DNA from 2 places in the Streptomyces sp. NPDC031225 genome. Region 2 is predicted to be linked to the other one. Evidence: riboswitches for the same ligand, from Rfam matches in the RefSeq annotation. Region 2 holds a riboswitch; the other holds the start of a gene.
The links. Region 2 has a riboswitch for ZMP and ZTP ahead of ACZ48Z_RS20390 (bifunctional 5,10-methylenetetrahydrofolate dehydrogenase/5,10-methenyltetrahydrofolate cyclohydrolase). Riboswitches for the same ligand answer to the same signal wherever they lie in the genome.
Positions count from the first base shown of each region.

Region 1 (5,012 bases), on a different contig from region 2:
GCCGGAGCAGCAGGACGACGACATCCGCTGGCATCGGGCGCCACGAGCGGTCTTCGACCGGCTGGACCGGACGGGGCTGTTGGGCGGCGGTGAGGTCGAGGGTGCCGACGGGCCCGGGGACCCGGTGGAGGGCGCCTGGTGGGTGCTGCCGGGGCTGGCCCTGGGGTTCGCGGCCGGGGCGGGCGGCACGCGGCTGATACGCCGCGCGGCGGCCCGGCCGGGAGCCGGACCGCCGCGCGAGGGGCCGCGACAGGAACTCATCGATCTCTAGAAGCCATCGGTCCTTGACAACTCAAGAGCGTGACGTGCCGCCCGCCATCGCCGGAGCCGGGTTCAGCCGAGGTCGACCTCGGGGTACAGCGGGAAGCCCGCCACGAGGTCGGTGGCCCGGTGGGAGATCTCGTCCGCGACCTTCGGGTCGAGGATGTGCTGGGCCTTGGAGGGCGCGCCCGACTTGGTGGTGCCGGACTCCGTGGTGGTGAGGACGCGGTCGATGAGGCCGGCCACCTCGTCCATCTCGGCGGTGCCGAGGCCACGGGTGGTCAGGGCGGGGGTGCCGATGCGGATGCCCGAGGTGTACCAGGCGCCGTTGGGGTCGGCCGGGATGGCGTTGCGGTTGGTGACGATGCCGGACTCCAGCAGGGCTGCCTCGGCCTGGCGGCCGGTGAGTCCGTAGGAGGAGGCGACGTCGATCAGGTTGAGGTGGTTGTCGGTGCCGCCGGTGACCAGGGTGGCGCCGCGGCGCATCAGGCCCGCGGCCAGGGCACGGGAGTTGTCGACGATGCGCTGGGCGTAGTCCTGGAAGGAGGGCTGACGGGCCTCTGCGAGGGCGACGGCCTTGGCGGCCATGACGTGCGGGAGCGGGCCGCCGAGGACCATCGGGCAGCCGCGGTCGACCTGGTCCTTCAGGGAGTCGTCGCACAGCACCATGCCGCCGCGCGGGCCGCGCAGGGACTTGTGGGTGGTGGTGGTGACGATCTGGGCGTGCGGGACCGGGTCGAAGTCGCCGGTGAGGACCTTGCCGGCGACGAGACCGGCGAAGTGGGCCATGTCGACCATGAGCGTGGCGCCGACCTCGTCGGCGATCTCGCGCATGATCCGGAAGTTCACCAGGCGCGGGTAGGCGGAGTACCCGGCGACGATGATCAGCGGCTTGAACTCGCGGGCCGAGGCGCGCAGGGCCTCGTAGTCGACGAGGCCGGTGACGGGGTCGGTGCCGTAGGAGCGCTGATCGAACATCTTGCCGGAGATGTTCGGGCGGAAGCCGTGGGTGAGGTGGCCGCCGGCGTCCAGGGACATGCCGAGCATGCGCTGGTTGCCGAAGGCCTGGCGGAGCTCGGCCCAGTCGGCGTCGGAGAGGTCGTTGACCTGGCGGACGCCGGCCTTCTCCAGAGCGGGGACCTCGACGCGCTGGGCGAGGACGGACCAGAAGGCGACGAGGTTGGCGTCGATGCCGGAGTGCGGCTGGACGTAGGCGTGACGGGCGCCGAAGAGTTCCCGCGCGTGCTCGGCGGCCAGGGACTCGACGGTGTCGACGTTGCGGCAGCCGGCGTAGAAGCGGCGGCCGATGGTGCCCTCGGCGTACTTGTCGCTGAACCAGTTGCCCATCGCGAGGAGGGTGGCCGGGGAGGCGTAGTTCTCGGAGGCGATCAGCTTGAGCATCTCGCGCTGGTCCTGGACCTCCTGGCCGATGGCGTCGGCGACGCGCGGCTCGACGGCGCGGATCACGTCGAGGGCGGCGCGGAAGGCCGTGGACTGGGTGGACAGGGGCTGCTGCTCTGACATGGCGGCCTCCGGGCTGCGTGGCTTGTGGCGGTCACGGATCACGGTTCGGCCCAGGCGCACGGCACTTGGTCACTCACAGGCCGCTCCCCGATGGTCCGTCCCATCCCAGCGCGCCAGTCACGGCCTGTCGGCCAGCCTACCGGCCGGGGTGAACGGCTCCGGTGCGGCGTCCACCATCCGAGCGACGGCTTCGAGGTCCGGTCCCGGGTTCTGGACCTCGAAGCCGTGGCAGCGGACTACGTCAGAACAGCAGGTCGGCGAGGCGGTCGATCTGGTCGGGGTCCGAGGCCCAGCAGTAGAGCATCACCTCGTCGGCGCCGATGCCGACGTAGGCGTCGGTCGCCTCGCGGATCTGCCGGGGGGTGGTGAGCATGCCGCTCTCCATGTACGCGACGTGGTCGCTGAAGGCGTAGTAGTCGCGGAGGTTGCCGCGGGCCCGGTCCAGGGTGCTCTCGGGCCCGAGGGCGACGTTCGCCTGAGCGACCAGGCGTGGGCGGCCTGGGCGGTCGTGCTTCTGCCAGGCCGTTTCGGCGTCGCGGAACAGCTTGGACATGAAGGAGGGCGGCAGGGCGGCGCCGAGGAAGCCGTCGCCGAAGCGGCCGACCCGTTCGAGGGCGGCGGGGGCGAAGCCGCCGAACAGGACCTCCGGGCCGCCGGGGGTGGTGGGGGCGGGGCCGATGGGGCCGACGCCTTCGCCGTACGGCTCACCGGACCAGGTGCGGCGCAGCAGGGTCATCTGTTCGTCGAGGCGGCGGCCTCGGCGGTGGAGGTCGATACCGGCCGCCAGGCAGTCGTCCTCGCGGCCACCGACGCCGATGCCGAGGGTGAAGCGGCCGCCCGAGAGGCGGTCGAGGGTCGCGGTCTGCTTGGCGAGCAGGGCGGTGTTGTACAGGGGTGCGATGAGCACCTCGGTCTGGACGCGGATGCGGGACGTGGCGCCGGCGAGGGCCGCGAGGGTGACGAGGGGTTCGGGGTTGTTGTAGACGAGACGGTCGAGCAGGCCGAGGGTGCTGAAGGGGCCCGCGTCGGCGCGCCGGGCCCAGGTGAGCAGCTGGGCGGGGTCGTCGACGGGGAGGCCGAGGCCGATGTTCATGGGTGTGTCCTCCGGAGGGCGTACGGGATCCGCCGGTCGGCCGGATCCGGTGCCGCCCCTCCGTGGTGCCACGCGCTGTGCGCGGACCTGCTCTCGTTCTGCGGCGATGGTTCCAGAGAGCGTGTGCGTCAGAGTGCGAGGACGGTAACGCGGTGGAGCCGGGCGTGACAACGCGTTTTTCGGCACGCTCGCCAGAGGGGCCGTCGCGGGTACGGCCTCGCGGACCCACTCCGCCGGAAAGGCCCGGTGGCCCCTCGGAGATCCCGGCGGACTCCCGTGCCAGTGGGCGCCCTTGAGGGAGCGGGCGGGGTTGGGGTCCTTGTCCGCAGGGCCTGGTACCCCTCGCCGCGAGTGTCGCGGTCGACGCAGCGCTTGTCGGATCCGCAGGAAGCAGGCGGTGAGGGTCGGGGCGGGCGGGTCCGGCCCGCCGAGCGCGACGGCGTCCGAGCGGCTGTGTCGGCGTGCGGCGGGCGCCGAGAGATCGGTAAGAGCGTGACCGGGATCAGCCCACCCCTCTTCCCCTGCCCTAAGGTCCCTTTGTGCTCTTTGGAATGGTGTGCGCTCTCGGTGCCTCGGTCTGCTTCGGAACGGCCACCGTGTTGCAGGCGATGGCGGCGCGGGCGGCGGACGCGGGCGACGGCGGCGACGGGTCGGCGTTCGCGGTGACGTTGTTCCTGCGCGCGGTGCGGCAATGGCGGTATCTGGCCGGGCTGGCACTGGACGGGGTGGGATTCCTGCTGCAGATCGCCGCCTTGCGGTCGGTCCCGATCTACGCGGTCGGTGCGGCGCTCGCGTCGAGTCTCGCGGTGACCGCGGTGGTCTCGGCGCGGCTGCTGGGGGTCCGGCTGAACGGGAGCGAGTGGGGTGCGGTCGGGGTGGTGTGCGCGGGGATGGCGCTGCTGGGGATCGCGTCCGGGACCGAAGGCGACCGGGGCGGGCCGGCGGCCCTGGGGTACGTGATGCTCGGTACGTCCCTGGCCCTGCTGGCGCTGGCACTCTCGGGCGGGCGACTCCCGGAGCGGGGGCGGGCGTTGGCGCTCGGACTGGGTGCGGGGTGCGGGTTCGGGGTGGTCGAGGTGACGGTACGGCTGATCGACTCGCTCGCCCCGTCGGACCTGTTGGCCAACCCGGCGGCCTACGCGCTCCTCGTCGGCGGAAGTGCGGCGTTCCTGTCGCTCACCTCGGCGCTGCAGCGGGGGTCGGTGACCACCGCGACCGCGGGGATGGTGATCGGGGAGACGATCGGGCCCGCGCTGGTGGGGGTGGTGTGGCTCGGGGACCGTACCCGGGAGGGGCTGGGGTGGGTGGCGGTGCTGGGCTTCGCGGTGGCCGTCGCGGGGGCGCTGGCGCTGGCCAGGTTCGGGGAGGCGCCGACGGAGGCGGAGTGACGGGGCTTTTCACACCGACTCGTCCGGCCGAGCCGGCGGGCTTCCGGGCAGGCTTCCGGGCGGGCTCCCGGGCCGCTCAGGGGCGGATCCCGGACGGCTTTCGCGCGGCTTCAGGGGTCTTTCGATTGCTTTCCGTAAATGGCCTCACCGAATTCCGGAAAAGTTACTCCCGGTACAGCTCGACAGAGCACGCCAAGGTGACCGAAAGTCCGATAAAGAGCCACGATCCGGACACTCGAAAACCATCGTTGAATATTTGAACGTGATGTGAAGACATTGCGTACTGGGTGGCGTGAGCAGCAATCCCGTCACCGTCACCGTGGCCTATCACGTGGTGCCGGGCCGTGAGGCCGACTTCCACTCGTGGGGGTGGGCCATGCTGGCCGCGAGTTCGGCACAGCCGGGCTTCCTGGGGGGTGGCGTCCTTGTCGACCGAGAGGCGGAGTGGCATGTGGTCTATCGCTTCGCCAGCGAGGGAACAGCGCGGGCCTGGGAGGATTCGGCCACCCGGACGCAGTGGCATCGCCGGGCGGTGGATTTCGCTCAGCAGACGGAGCGCAGGAGCGTGCGGGGCTCCAAGCTGTGGTTCGACTCCCAGACAGCCATGCCGAAAGCGCCCACCCCACCGGCGAAATGGAAGCTTTGGTTCGTGAACATGAGCGCGGTCTTTCCACCGGTGCTCCTGTTCAATCTGATCGCTCTTCCTTATCTCGGCGGACTCAATCCACTTGTCCGCACGCTGCTGT
Region 1 is NZ_JBVIHJ010000002.1:111,229-116,240, forward strand. It holds gene ACZ48Z_RS03385 (hypothetical protein) at 1-271, shown strand, start outside; gene ACZ48Z_RS03390 (glycine hydroxymethyltransferase) at 334-1,785, opposite strand; ZMP/ZTP riboswitch at 1,827-1,916, opposite strand; gene ACZ48Z_RS03395 (LLM class flavin-dependent oxidoreductase) at 2,027-2,878, opposite strand; gene ACZ48Z_RS03400 (DMT family protein) at 3,430-4,266, shown strand; gene ACZ48Z_RS03405 (antibiotic biosynthesis monooxygenase) at 4,559-5,012, shown strand, end outside.
Region 1: another riboswitch for ZMP and ZTP. It lies ahead of ACZ48Z_RS03390 (glycine hydroxymethyltransferase); the one in region 2 lies ahead of ACZ48Z_RS20390 (bifunctional 5,10-methylenetetrahydrofolate dehydrogenase/5,10-methenyltetrahydrofolate cyclohydrolase).

Region 2 (5,012 bases):
ACGGTGTTGGTCGTGGCGCATCGGTTGTCCACGGTGACGATGGCCGACCGGATCGTGGTGATGGATGCGGGGCGGGTGCGGGCCGTGGGAACGCACCAGGAGCTGGTCGCCGGGGATCCGCTGTACGCGGAGCTGGCGGCGACGCAGTTCCTCGCCACCGCAGGGTGAGTTCGCGCCGTCGGCTTCCCGGCCGTCTGAGCCGCACGGCATCTCCTGCTCGCGGGCGCGTGGATCGTGTGGAACACGCGGCAGCCCGTCCGGGTGCGGCTGACGTGCCGGCCGACGCCCTCGTCCACCGGTCGACGGAAGTCCGTTCCACCCGAGCACGGGCGCACCCCCAGCGGCGGGCGTCGGTGGCCGCCGCACTGCCGCGGCCTCCTGGCCCGGCATCCGGTCCGGGTACCGGAGGCCGCAGACCGGGGGTTTGTGGGCGGCCGCAGGTGACGGGGCCGGGCGCGGTCTTAAGCGGTCGCATGCGATCGGCGACGGCCATCCGCAACGGCGCGCACGAGTACCGCTCCTGAGGCAGCGTCAGCACCTCGGGCAGCCCTCCTGACAAGGGTCCCGGCGCCCGGTGGTCGTCCTGCCTGAGGCATCCCCGGCCCTGATGCCACTTCCGGCGGACACACACCGAGGGCCGCCCGGATCACCGGGCGGCCCTCGGTGTGTGTGCGGGAGCGGTCAGGCCTCGACCGCGGGTACCAGCCCGGTGACGGGGGCGGCGAGGTCGGTGACCTGGTGCAGCTCGTTGAGCTTGTACAGGTCGTTGGCCTTGTTCAGCTGCGCGGAGACCTTCGGCATCTCGGCCTTGTGCTCCGCGGGGATGTCGCTGGCCGCGAGCGAGTCGAGCATGGCGATCGGGCTGAGCGGGCTCGCCTCCGGGGCAGCCGCGTCGGCCGCGTTCGCGAGGGGGGCGGCGAGGCCGGTGACACCGACGGCGAGACCGACCGCGGCGACGATACGTCGAGTTGAGATCATGTTGTCAGCAACGCCACCGACCCCCTGGCGGACACGGCCGTCCGGCGCCGCTCACTCGTCAGGCGGAGCGCCCGTACTGGGCTTGCCGTGACCGCCGAGGCGGAGGAGTCTCGTAGGAAAGAGGCCCTACGCGGCCCGCTCCTCGTCGGGCCGCGGCCCTCGAAGGAGGTCACCATGGGCACTGCGGCACGCTCCGGTTTCGACGCCGACGCACTGCGCCGGGGCATCGAAGGACACACTGCGGCGACTCTTCTGTCGCTCTACGCGGACGACGCCGAGATACGCGTCGTGGACCGCAACAGCCAGCCGAGCCACCCCACGGTGCTGCACGGCAGGGACCAGATCAGCGCGATGCTCGACGACGTCTACAGCCGCGACATGACGCACAAGCTGGAACAGTGCGTCGTCGACGGCGATCACGTCGCCTTCAGCGAGTCGTGCGAGTACTCCGACGGGGTACGCGTCCTCTCCGAGTCGATGCTGACCCTGCGGGACGGCAAGATCACCGAGCAGACCCTGATCCAGGCGTGGGACGAATAGCGAGAACGAAAAGGCCGAGGGTCCGGGTCACGTCGAACGGCTGACCTGGACCTTCTCGGCGCGGGGAGTATCCGCGCGGCAGGTTCTGCCGCGGTGCCCGCGGAAAGGAGCACGGGGCACGTCGGGCGGTTGCACGTCGGTTAGCCTGATGTCCGGACCGTGACTGGCGCTGAGGTGGATCACCACCGGGGAGCGGTTCGCACATTCGATGCCGTGCGCCTGGGCGATTCCTTCGATCGGCTCAGGAGTGGACCATGTCCCAGGCACGGCTCATGGACGGCACCGCGCTTGCCCGGCGCATCGGCGAGGACACCGCCGAGCGGGCGGCAGACCTCACCAAACGCACAGGTCAGTCCCCTTGTCTGGCCACGGTACTGGTCGGCGAGGACCCCGCCTCCGTCACCTACGTGCGCATGAAGCGCAACCGCTGCCGCAAGGCCGGCATCGAGTCCCGGCACGTGGAGCTGCCCGCGGCCACCACCACCGAGGAACTCGTCGGCACACTGCGTGCCCTGTCGGTCGATCCCACCGTGCACGGCATCCTCCTCCAGCACCCGATGGGCGCGCACATCGACGAGCGGGCGGCGTTCGAGGCGATCGCACCGGAGAAGGACGTCGACGGTGTCACCTTCGCCTCCTTCGCGACGATGAGCTTCGGCCTTCCGGGCTTCGTGTCGTGCACGCCCGGCGGGATCATGCGGCTGCTCGACGCGTACGACGTCGACCCGGCCGGCAAGCGTGCCGTGGTCGTGGGCCGCAGCGCGATCCTCGGCAAGCCGGCCGGCGTGCTGCTGCTCGCCCGCGACGCCACGGTGACCTACTGCCACTCCCGTACGGCGGACCTGTCGGCTGCCGTACGGGAGGCGGACATCGTGGTCGCCGCGGTGGGCAGGCCCCGGCTGATCCGGGGCCAGGACATCAAGCCCGGCGCGGTCGTGATCGACGCCGGCTACAACGCGGGCAACGTCGGCGACGTCGACTTCGACTCCGCGGTGGAGCGTGCCTCGCTGATCACACCGGTGCCGGGCGGCGTGGGTCCGATGACCATCGCCACGCTGCTGGAGCAGACGGTGGCGGCCGCCGCCCGGCAGCTCGGGGCCTAGCGCGGGCCGCGGGGGTCGGCCGCTCACCCTCGGGCCGCAGTTCGCGACGAGGGTGAACTGGCCGGATGTCACGGGTCGTTGAGGCCCTGTGGCGGGCCGTGGCGCCATACTGTCCGTCGTGCGGGTAGCGATCATGACAGCGGGCTCCCGGGGCGACGTGGCCCCCTTCACCGGTCTCGGGCACGGTCTGGCGCGGGCCGGTCACGAGGTCACCCTGGTCACCCACAGCCGTTTCGAGCCGCTCGCGGCCCGGGCCGGGCTCGGGTTCCACGCCCTGCCCGTCGATCCGCGGGCGGAGCTGGAGTCGTCGCGCGGGCGGGCCCTGCACCGCAGCACGACCGGCGTGGGCAAACTGGTGCGGGTGGTCGCGATGGCCAGGACCCTGGCCGTGGAGATGGCCGACGAGCTGGTGGCTGCCGCCCGGACCGCCGACGCGCTGCTCCTGTCCGGTTCGGTGGCCCCGCTGGGGCACGCCGTCGCGGAGGGACTGGCACTGCCCAGCCTGGGCCTCAACCTCCAGCCTCTCGCGGCCACCCGGGAGTTCGCGCCGCCCATGCTGGGCGTCGGTTCCTGGGGCGCGCTCGGCAACCGGGTCGCTGGGGCGGGACTGAACCTGGCCGTCGAGCAGGTCTTCGCCGCGGCGCTCCCGTCGGTGCGCACCCGGCTGGGGCTGGCGCCAGTGGGGACGGTCGCGGCGCTGCGGGCCCGGGAGCGGCAGGGCTGGCCGGTGCTGCACGGATTCAGCCCGCGGGTCGTCGCCCGGCCCCGTGACTGGCGTCGCGGGCTCGACGTAACGGGCTACTGGTGGCCGTACGCCGGGGACGAGCGGCTCTCCGACGAGCTGCGCGCATTCGTCGACGCGGGGCCGCCGCCGGTGTTCGTGGGGCTGGGCAGCGCGACCGTGCCCGATCCCGGGAGGATCAGCACCGAGATCGTGCGGGCGCTGCGCCGGGCCGGGCTGCGCGGGGTGATCCAGCGCGGGTGGGCGGGCCTGGCGGCCGGCGGCGACGACATGCTGACCATCGACGAGGCACCGCACTGCGCGCTCTTCCCCCGGATGGCGGCGGTGGTCCACCACGCGGGCGCGGGCACGACCGCGGCGGGACTGCGCGCCGGGGTACCGGCCGTACCGGTGCCGATCCAGTTCGACGAGAGCTTCTGGGCGGCTCGGCTGGTCGCGCTGGGGGTGGCTCCGCGCGTGCTGCCGCTCAGACGTCTGACCGCGGACACACTGGGGGCGGCGCTGGTGCGGGCCACCCGGGATGCCGGTTTCCGGGAGCGGGCTCAGGTGCTGGCGGCACATGTTCGCGAGGAGGACGGGGTGGCGCCGGTGGTGGCGGCCCTGGACCGCATGACCGCGTAGCGCTGTGGGCGGTCAGGCGGAATCCCGGGCGGGCGGTGCCGTCCAGCCCGGTGGCTGCAGGATTCCCAGCAGCTGCCGGACCAGTTCCTCGACGACCTCGTCCAGGGTCGCGTCCACCCACCCGGCGTTCCAGTCGTGGAGCAGACCGTTGACGCTGCCGATGAACGCCGTCGCGGCGAGCCGGAAGTCGCGGGGCGCCGCCTCGCCACGGGCCACCGCCCGCTGTGCCTCGGCGCACACCAGGTCCACCCAGTGCGCCCGGCGGGCCAGGCGCTGTTCCTCCAGCCGCGGGCTGACGCCGATGATCTCGACGAAGGTGATGCGCACCCGACACGGGTCCGCGGTGACGTTCGCCGCGTAGGCGCGGAAGATCGCGGCGGCGCGCTCGGCGAGCGGCAGGTGGTCCCCGCCCGCGACCGCCTCCAGCACGGCTGCCGTCGCCCAGTCGTTGACCTCCAGATGGAGCGCGGCCAGGACGTCCTCGAGGGTGCGGAACTCCTCGTAGAACTGGCGGGTGGACAGGCCCGCGGCCTCGCTGAGGGCCGCGACGGTCGTGGCGCGGTATCCGGGGGTGTCCCCGAAGAGCTGGAGTGCCGCGTCCAGGAAACGCCGGCGTCGATCGGCCTGCCGCTCCGCGGCGGTCTTGCCGCCATAGCGACCGGTCGGGGCCCTGAGCCTGCCCGTCACCGCACCTCCTACCCGGGCCGGACGCTCCGGCCTTCCGTATGTCGCCCAAGTTTGTCGTGCACGCAGTCTTGTGGAGAAGGGCCCCCCTTCCTTACTTTGCAGTAAGTTCACTCTGAATCCACGCGTCTTCAGATTTTCCGATGTGTCATGCCTCCTTCATGAGCCGCCCAAGGGAGCCCCCTCATGTCCGCTCTCCGCCCAAGACACCTGTGCGCCATGGCCGCCGCAGTCGTCCTGGCCCTCACCGCCCCCGCCACCTCCGCGAGCGCCGTGGACGCGGCCGCCCTCCGCGAGGTGCTGTTCGTGGGCAACAACTGGGACGGCACGGCCGACGTCCTGAA
Region 2 is NZ_JBVIHJ010000011.1:156,750-161,761, reverse strand. It holds gene ACZ48Z_RS20405 (ABC transporter ATP-binding protein) at 1-168, shown strand, start outside; gene ACZ48Z_RS20400 (hypothetical protein) at 682-978, opposite strand; gene ACZ48Z_RS20395 (nuclear transport factor 2 family protein) at 1,153-1,518, shown strand; ZMP/ZTP riboswitch at 1,668-1,750, shown strand; gene ACZ48Z_RS20390 (bifunctional 5,10-methylenetetrahydrofolate dehydrogenase/5,10-methenyltetrahydrofolate cyclohydrolase) at 1,773-2,621, shown strand; gene ACZ48Z_RS20385 (glycosyltransferase) at 2,755-3,984, shown strand; gene ACZ48Z_RS20380 (TetR/AcrR family transcriptional regulator) at 3,997-4,671, opposite strand; gene ACZ48Z_RS20375 (YncE family protein) at 4,855-5,012, shown strand, end outside.